2 regions of the Sinobaca sp. SA16-1 genome follow, and region 1 is predicted to be linked to the other one. Evidence: riboswitches for the same ligand, from Rfam matches in the RefSeq annotation. Region 1 holds a riboswitch; the other holds the start of a gene.
The links. Region 1 has a riboswitch for cyclic di-GMP ahead of sinI (DNA-binding anti-repressor SinI). Riboswitches for the same ligand answer to the same signal wherever they lie in the genome.

Region 1 (4,416 bases):
TTGTTTTTACAGCTATGATCGGGGCGGCTACTATACTTCCTTTGTACATTCAGGACGCCAGAGGGTTCACCGCCCTGCAATCCGGGCTTATTCTCATGCCGGGCGCTATAGTGATGGGAATCTGTTCTCCTATTACCGGCCGTATTTTTGACAAGGTCGGGGCAAGATGGCTGGGCCTTATCGGCATGGCATCACTTGTCGGAGGTACGATTCCATTTATCTATTTTGACAACATGACTTCGTTAACCGCTATAGCTACGCTGCATGCATTCCGCATGCTTGGCATGGCCATGGTCATGATGCCGATGACTACCGCAGGCCTTAATCAGCTGTCGGAGGATTTAATTCCCCACGGCACCGCCATGACGAATACGATGCGTCAGGTGGCAGGCTCCATCGGCACGGCTGTCCTGATTACTATTATGAGCAGTGTTGCGGCAGGCTCTGCTTCTGCTCCATCGACTGCACTGATCGAAGGCGTCAATACGGCCTTTCTCGTTACCGCCGTGATTTCTCTATTGGGACTTGTCTTATCCTTTTTTATTAAAGGAAATAAGAAACCAAGCGAGGCCTTCCAGCCGGCGTCCGAAAAAGGAAACTCCCCTTCATAGAATAAAAAAGCCAGACACTCCTCATGGAGTGTCTGGCTTTTTTCTGCTTTTTGAGACATATGGACTACTTGAATCCCAAAACCTCCACGGATAGTCTACTGCTTCTCCGCTGTTGTCAATGCCAACCCGCGGTCCCGCTTCAATATTTCCCGGTATTCTGCCTTCCAGCAGATAGACAGAGGTGTCATCACAGCAGTGCCTGCCATAATCCTCCATCGAGATTCCTAGCGCTTTGGTTAGTTTTCCGGGACCATTGGTCCATTCCAATTCCCTGCGACCGCTTCTGCGGCTTTCCATCAGGTCCTGTCCGGATAAGGGCTCGACCGCTCTAATCAAAACGGCCTCCGGGCTGTTTTCCGGCGCGGATACAATGTTAAACAAACAATGGGTATGCATCGTGTACGTGTATACATGCCCCGGGGAAGCAAACATAATTTCTGTTCGTTTTGTACGTCTGGCTTTGTAACTGTGGGCAGCCCGGTCTTCCGGGCCTATATAGGCTTCCGTTTCCACAATTCTGCCTGTCGTTCTGCCCTCCGGTGTTTCTTTTACAAGCGTCTGTCCAAGCAAAGCTCTGGATAATTCCAGGGTCGGCAGATGGAAAAATTCTTTATCAAGGCGTTTCAATAGATTTCCTCCTCTATATTAGGGATAAAATAACCGAAAATAGTTACTTCGACTCATGATTAGAACAATATAAAGAACTATAATGTTCTATATAACGTATATCTATTTATTCATTTATTTATTTATGCATTCATTTTCTTATAGGGAGGGTAAACCGTACATGATTGGTGAAAACATACGAAGGTACCGAAAACAAAAAAGAATGACATTATCTGATTTAGCCTCGTCAACCGGTATCTCCAAATCGTATTTGAGTTACATTGAAAGAGGAATTAAACACAATCCCTCTATTGATGTGCTTGAAAAGATTACAGAAGCACTTGAAATTAATATTTCCAGCATAATTACAGATTCCCCTGCTCCCGCTTCGAAAGACGGGGTAATTGACGAAGAATGGCAGGCCTTGATCCATGAAGCGATACAAGCGGGTATCAGCAAAAAGCAGTTTCGTGATTTTCAAAAGTTTATCCGCTATGAGAAATGGACGTCATTCGAAAAAGATAAGAATGCCAACTAGTTTCTCCAGGACATACAAAGAGCATGTTAAAACAATAACCTTGTTTTAACATGCTCTTTACGTGTAGTAAACGGTTAAAAGATAGCAACACTCTTTTCTATCATTACATACTACTTTTTTGTCTGGTATTTATTAATGCTTTACTGCTTGAAAAAATTCCAGGATCTCTTTTTTTGTCATACCTGCTGTTTTAGCTTCGCGTATTAATACCATCCAGTCGTAATCCAGTTCTTTTGTTTCCAATATTTCCAACCTCCCAAGCCTTTATAGGATCTCTCCCCAGGCAGTTCAGCCATCTTAGCATACAGCGCCTTAGACCTGTAACTTTGCGTAATCACTTTTCAATGAACTTGCCTTTATCTGAAGGTTGATTTTAATATCTTATCACCAACAAGCTGTCAGGTAAAACGATCTGTTTCGAAAACCTCTATTTTCTTATTACATTTTAATCTATACCCCATTTCAAAGTGAGGAAAACGCAAAAACGTTCTCCCGAAGAAGAACGTTCAGCTGCCGAAGGTACTTTTACCGTCAACCTGATGCGTTATTTTGTTATTTCTATAAATACAACCTTTAAATAATCGCCCTCTTTGTAAGAAGCTGTATAAGGATGATCATCGGGAAGACGGACGCGCTCTGTGACGTTTTGTTTTACTTCTGCTTTCGTACACGCTTTATCAATTTGCTTTTGGAAAGCTTTCATTCCAAAACCTCCAAAATTCGTTGAAGCGATGATCGTACCCCCATCTTTAATGATAGATATCGCATCAACGAGAAGGGAAGTATAATCCTTAGCTGCAGAAAACGTGCGTTTCTTCGTTCTTGCAAAGCTTGGGGGATCGAGCACAATGACGTCATACGTAATATTTTTCTTTTTAGCATAATCAAAGTAGGCAAATACATCCATCACCCGTATTTCCTGATCCTCACTTATAATTTCATTCAGCTCAAAATTCTCACGAACGCGTGTCTTGCTTCTGTTTGCTACATCAACATCCACTGTTTTGGCAGCACCCCCGGAATGAGCGGCAACAGAAAAAGCACCGGTGTAGGAAAAAGTGTTCAGAACCGTCTTTCCGGCTGAATATTCATCGCGCAGCCGCTTTCTTGCGTCACGCTGGTCGAGAAAGATGCCGACCATTGCTCCATCATTTAAGTACACGGCAAAGGTCATCCCATTTTCTTTAATATGAAGCGGAGCAGGAGCTTCTTTTCCTTTTACAAAATCGTCGCCTTCTATATACTGGCCCTGCTGCTGAAAACGCCTTTTTTCGTACAAGCCTTCATAAGCAGTCACGGCTTCAAGCGCGCGGATAATAAGAGAACGAAATGCATAGATGCCTGCACTGTACCACTGCAGCAGATAATAGCCGTTAAAATAATCAATTGTTAATCCGCCGATGCCGTCTCCCTCACCGTTAAACACTCGAAAAGCAGTCGTGGATTCATCTTCAAAAAAAGCTTTTCTTCTCTGCAGAGCCGCACTCAGTTTTCCAGTAAAGAACTGCTGGTCAATGGCTTCTTCTTTTTTCTGCGTAAGAATCCAGCCGATACCTTTATTCTGCAGGCCGTAGTATGCTTTTGCGATAAACTGGCCCTGCGGGGTCATTAAATCAAAAACGGTTCCTTCTTCCGAAAGTTTTTCCCGTTTATTTACCATGTCTTCATGGATTAAAGGGTACCCTTTCTGAAACGTTTCAACGGCTTGCTTTGAAGCGGAAATCTTCATTATTTCAGTCATATATCTCATCCTTCATTTTTTAATATCATTCGGTCCATCCATTTAATAAGAAACGGGAGCAGTAAAAACAAGACAATCACACGAATAATGTGAAGCGTTGATACGAGCGTCGGCTCCAGCTGCAGGGCAAATGCGGTGGAAGACATTTCTGCTGCGCCGGCAGGCACCGTGCTGAGCAGACTTGTTATGTATGGGAGCGGGGTCATTAACGTGAATAGTCCCGCTAATGTAAGGCTGAGCAGTAAAAAACACTGCAGAATCCCCAGGCTTGGCAGCCCGATGCTTTTCACACGAAGCAGCGTCTCCCTGTCAAAGCGGATGCCTACCATGGCACCAATCAGCGCCTGTCCAATGCCTGCTGCATACCCAGGTGAAGCAAGACCCGGCACGATCCATTCCCCGACGGCAAATCCAATGACCAGCGCATAAAGAAGAGCTCCACCGGGAATTTTAACATATTTATTTAAAACAATAACAAGTGTGACAATAAAGAATAAAATCGGAAAACCGATGAATGGATTCCAGACGCCCGGGTCAGCCGTCACACCGCCGGAGGGAGCGGCTGGATAAAACAGCACAGCGGAAAGAGGAATAAGAAAGACAAAAAAAGTAATCCGCGCTGTATGAAAGGCTGCGACAATGCGGTCATCCGCCCCATATTCCCGGCTGACGCTGATTACTTCCGACGCTCCGCCCGGCACGCAGCAGAAAAAAGCTGTCTTTACGTCCAGGCTTGTCCATTTGTACATCAACATTCCAAATACAAGCCCCATCAGCAGTGTAATCGATAACGTGACAATCAGGGGCAGAATATAGGCTGGAATGACCGCGAAAAGCTCTGTGTCCATCAAAAAGCCAATGTTGGCTCCCACGAGCGCCAGAGCTGCCTGAAACGGCCAGCCTTCAAAGGTAAAACGCTT
Region 2 (4,416 bases), on a different contig from region 1:
GCGGCCTGCTTACCGGAAAATACGGCGTAACGGACAGACCGGTCCAGGGACGTTTGGTCGAACAAAAGATGTACACCGACCGTTATGCAGATACGGTTAATTTCGATATTGCTGCACGCTTTTCTTCCTATGCAGCCACCCATGGCATCCACCCCGCTTCTCTCGCTGTCGCCTGGGCTAAATCGCATCCTGGTATCACCGCCCCTATTATCGGAGCGCGCAGCCCGGAGCAGCTTGAGCATTCGTTAAACTCATTGGATATTAATATGACACCTGAATGGCGCGATGAAATTTCTGCCTTATCCCCTGCTCCGCCTTCGGCCACGGACCGTTCGGAAGAGCTTATTACCACTAAACCTCAGAATCACATCCTGTAGCCTACAGCGCAGGATTTTTTGTTGATTTTTTTAAAGGGAACTATTGGGTTATCCAGAATATATTTAATAACAAGCCATATATTGAGAGGTGATGTGATGGGAGCAGTCATCTTCGGTCTTCTTTTCCGACTACGAATAAAGGAGGCAGTATACTGATGATTCAAGGGATGAATCCGTATCTTATGATTGATGGCAAAGGCCGGGAAGCCATTGTATTTTATGAAAAAGCTTTAGGAGCTGAAGTGATTGACAGTCAAACGTATGGGGATATAAAAGATATGGAAGGCATGGAAATACCGGAAGGTGCCGAAGGGCTTATCCTGCACGCCTATTTAAAAATAGGCGACATGGATTTAATGCTCTCCGATTCGCTTCCGGGGATGCCCGGACCGGATGTTTCCGGAAGTCTGGTAGCCATTGCGCTTCATGTAAGTGATGCCTCCTCTGCGGAACAGATATTTCAGGCGCTTGAAGCTGAAGGAGAAGTCGTGATGCCGCTTGAGAAAAACTTTTTCAGCCCGGCCTACGGCCAGGTAAAAGATCCATTCGGCGTGCTGTGGCACGTGTCGACTGTAGAAGAAAACCAATAATAAAAGCTGAAGCTGGGGAACGTGCCCCTGCTTCAGCCTGTGAGAAACAAACCTTTTATTCTTTCACCAGTTTTTCTTTGTTATTCTGAAACAGCTGTACGGCCAGGAACAATAGTGATGTAAGCAGAAGAAGCGTCAGCCAGTTGCCGTCACTATAGCTGTTGGTCACAATAAGATAGGCAAACACAAAGCTGTACATGATATTCGCATAAATCATTTTGGAGCCGGCCCGTCCTTTTGTCTTTTTGTTATACCGGGTGGCACCAATAGCCCTTGCTTCTTTCTTATATGTAAAATACCAATACAAAAAGGTGATACCGCTCGTGCCAAGGCTCAGTCCCCAGCTCACATCGCTTTCTTTTACGACAAAGGTAAAAGGAACGGCGATGACAAACACAAGGGCTGCATAAATAATAGCAAATTTTAGTCGATCTTCCATAATGTCCTCCTTCTCCTGTGCTTCCTATCCTTCTATTATAATCACATTCATCCTTTAGAACAATGGTCCCTTTCTTTCGGAAGATAGTTGCGTCATACCGCCTGCCTGTGCAGCGTGCACAAAAAAACCGAATATTTTTTCAATTTCTTTTAATGTCACCGGCGATTTCATAGTACAATAAAGACAGTTACCAACCTTCAGAAAAAGGCTACGCTGTTGAAAAGCAGTTTCGCAAAGTTACAGGTCTAAGGCATTGCGCTAAGACGGCTGGACCGCCTGAGGAATACTCCTAAAGGTGTGAGGGTTGATGAGCAGACAGAATGAGAAAAAGCTGGACCACGAATGGCTGGCTTTGATCCTTGAGGCTAAAAAAGCCGGACTTACCAGGGAACAAGTCAAGGATTTTCTGCAGTATGCGGACGAATCAAAAAAGAAGCCGTAAACACTCGGCTTCTTTTTTTGGGTATTACATGAGATTAATCTGGTTTTTTCCGAGGTTCTTGGCTTCATACAATGCCCGGTCTGTTTTCTGCAGTATCGCTTCCATCGAATCTCTATTGGAAAAATAAGCCCCGCCTATGGAAATATTAAGAGCAATCGGATACGGGTTCTGCCCGCTTTTGTTTTGATCCTGTACGACTTTAAGTATTTTAGCCGCTACTTTCTCCAATCCGGCGGCATTTGTACACGGAAGCAGGACGGCAAATTCATCGCCGCCGATTCTAGCCAGAATATCCGTTTTTCTCGTAGACTTTCCAAGGAGGAGGGCAAGCTGTTTAAGCACCACATCTCCTACCAGATGCCCGTATACATCGTTGACCGTTTTAAAATTATCCACATCGATAGACAGCAGGGATAAATAGGATCCATTTCGCTGCAGCAGTGCTACCTCCTGCTCCAGGCGTTTTTCGAAATACCGTCGATTATACAGACCTGTCAGTGAATCCGTTTCTGCCTGCTGCTTTAACTGCAGTTCCAACAGCTTTTGTTTTGTCACATCTACATGGCGGATCACAACGCCCTGGCGCCCCAATCCCTTTTCAAGCAGCGGAGTCGCCTGCATTACATTCCATCTTTTTTCGGTCGGCGTGTGACAGGAATATTCATACGTGAAATAATCTTCTTTTCCTGAAAGAATGGAAAGTAGACCTTCATATACATGGGTACTGCTTTCGATCGTATGCAGGTAGTTCGCACCGACTCCCTGTAAATCACAAAGGTTATTTTGGCTGCCGGCCGAGCGAATCCATTCATCATTCACAAAAAGAATTGTTCCAGCATGATTGATCACACAGATTTGATCCCGAAGAGAGTTTAATATGGATGTACTAATCGCAAAATCTTCGGCCAATATTTCTTTCTTTTCCATTTTCATAGCAGGCATCCTCTCAAGAATGAACTATCTGGACGACGGTCAGTAGATGTACATACCAATTATTTCCTTTAGTATATATAAAACTTTTCTTTATTTCACTAAAAACATCCAATAAACGCTATCGTTATTCACTATATTTTCTTTTTGTTTAAACAATACAACATAATTGGGATACAGCATTCTTATCTGCTTAACATATTCCCCTTATTTTCCTGTTTCTAACACTATCTTTTCTTTTTTTTGTAGAAAAGAGAATCTATTCTCTTCCTTTTTTTGATTCTCTTAGAAAGAACTGGAATCAACCGGGAGCAGAAATTGGAGGAATGTCAGCAGTTTGTATTGCTGCTGAACTATTTTAGCTTTTAATATGGTTTGTGAAATTAACAAAAGGGAATCATATTTTTTTGAGCGGGACACGTTTTAGAAAACAGAAAATGGTGAATAATAGTAAAAGAAGTACCCGACTGCGCTTTTTAATACAGCATTTTATACAATAATTTCACAATCAGGGGGATGTCCGATGGCAAAAGCAGTAAATGATATTAAAAATGATGAAGTAACGTTAACGCTCGATTATGATGAAGTGGCCGTTCTTCTCGGTATGTTAAACACATTCCGCGGCGATAAAAAACAAAACGTACAGCCCTTTATCGACGAGCTTTCCAATCCGGAAGAAGTATAACAGTTGAATAATGAACCAATACTGACTACTGAAAAAACCTCTGACATCCGTAAAGGACATCAGGGTTTTTATGTATGCTTTTGTTTTTCTATCCGCCTTTTGTGCCCCATCAGCAATAGAATCACTATAAGTAATGGCATGGTTGTTACGCCGGTCAGAAGCCGGTCTGCCTCCTCCGCCCTTATAAAAGCGGCCAGTCCGAGCAGAAAAAATACTCCACTGCCCGCCAACAGAATGTAGAGTATTCTTCGATCGAACCTGGTGCGTTCTTGTTTTGTGCCGGAAGCCAGATAAGCGTCAGGCGCTATAAACAAGCCAATAACAACTCCTGTCACTACCATGCTGAGAACGAGCCTCCAATCGATTGCTCCATTAATGAAAAATCCAATGATTATTCCCGCCGCTGCAAAAATACTTGTATAAACAGCGGCTATTCGCAGCCTTCTTTTCATTCAACTCCTCCTACCGTTTTATTTGTGACTGTCTACTCTCTGGATGCTGCCACTTTATTTAACTCGGCGTAGATATCTTCCTTTTCGCATTCCCCGTACAGAAACGAAGCAGTCGTGCTCATGACATCATAGAAGGCCCGGTGCCCTTCTTTCGTGTTTTCCAGCCCTACTTCCTTCATGACCGTGAGTTCAATACCATTAAATTCTTGTTCTTCCATTGCTTCTCCAATGTACAGTTCCATAGAGGCAATATAATGATTAAGCAGTTCTTCTGAGATCGGGCTGTTCATTTGCATCAGTCCTTTATTAGTTATCGTCAGGCAAATATAACATGTCTGGAGCTTATTGTGAAAAACACCGACCGGATTGTTACATAATCTCTTACGACCTTAAGCCCAGATCCCTTATTACTGATTTTTTGTAAGCGCTATCCGTTATTTAACGAATAATGATATAATTTCCAAAAATATGTTTATACGAAGGAGAATTCTTATGAGCAGC

Region 2: another riboswitch for cyclic di-GMP. It lies ahead of AC5W2J_RS11495 (anti-repressor SinI family protein); the one in region 1 lies ahead of sinI (DNA-binding anti-repressor SinI).

Annotation. Positions count from the first base shown of each region.
Region 1 is NZ_JCAKFL010000005.1:288,111-292,526, reverse strand. It holds gene AC5W2J_RS15505 (MDR family MFS transporter) at 1-611, shown strand, start outside; gene AC5W2J_RS15500 (DNA-3-methyladenine glycosylase) at 633-1,238, opposite strand; gene AC5W2J_RS15495 (helix-turn-helix domain-containing protein) at 1,399-1,755, shown strand; gene sinI (DNA-binding anti-repressor SinI) at 1,888-1,998, opposite strand; cyclic di-GMP riboswitch class I at 2,035-2,120, opposite strand; gene AC5W2J_RS15485 (class I SAM-dependent rRNA methyltransferase) at 2,300-3,496, opposite strand; gene AC5W2J_RS15480 (AbrB family transcriptional regulator) at 3,502-4,416, opposite strand, start outside.
Region 2 is NZ_JCAKFL010000003.1:685,127-689,542, reverse strand. It holds gene AC5W2J_RS11510 (aldo/keto reductase) at 1-377, shown strand, start outside; gene AC5W2J_RS11505 (VOC family protein) at 533-967, shown strand; gene AC5W2J_RS11500 (hypothetical protein) at 1,023-1,406, opposite strand; cyclic di-GMP riboswitch class I at 1,603-1,686, shown strand; gene AC5W2J_RS11495 (anti-repressor SinI family protein) at 1,714-1,848, shown strand; gene AC5W2J_RS11490 (sensor domain-containing diguanylate cyclase) at 1,873-2,781, opposite strand; gene AC5W2J_RS11485 (hypothetical protein) at 3,302-3,463, shown strand; gene AC5W2J_RS11480 (hypothetical protein) at 3,532-3,915, opposite strand; gene AC5W2J_RS11475 (hypothetical protein) at 3,948-4,205, opposite strand; gene AC5W2J_RS11470 (hypothetical protein) at 4,408-4,416, shown strand, end outside.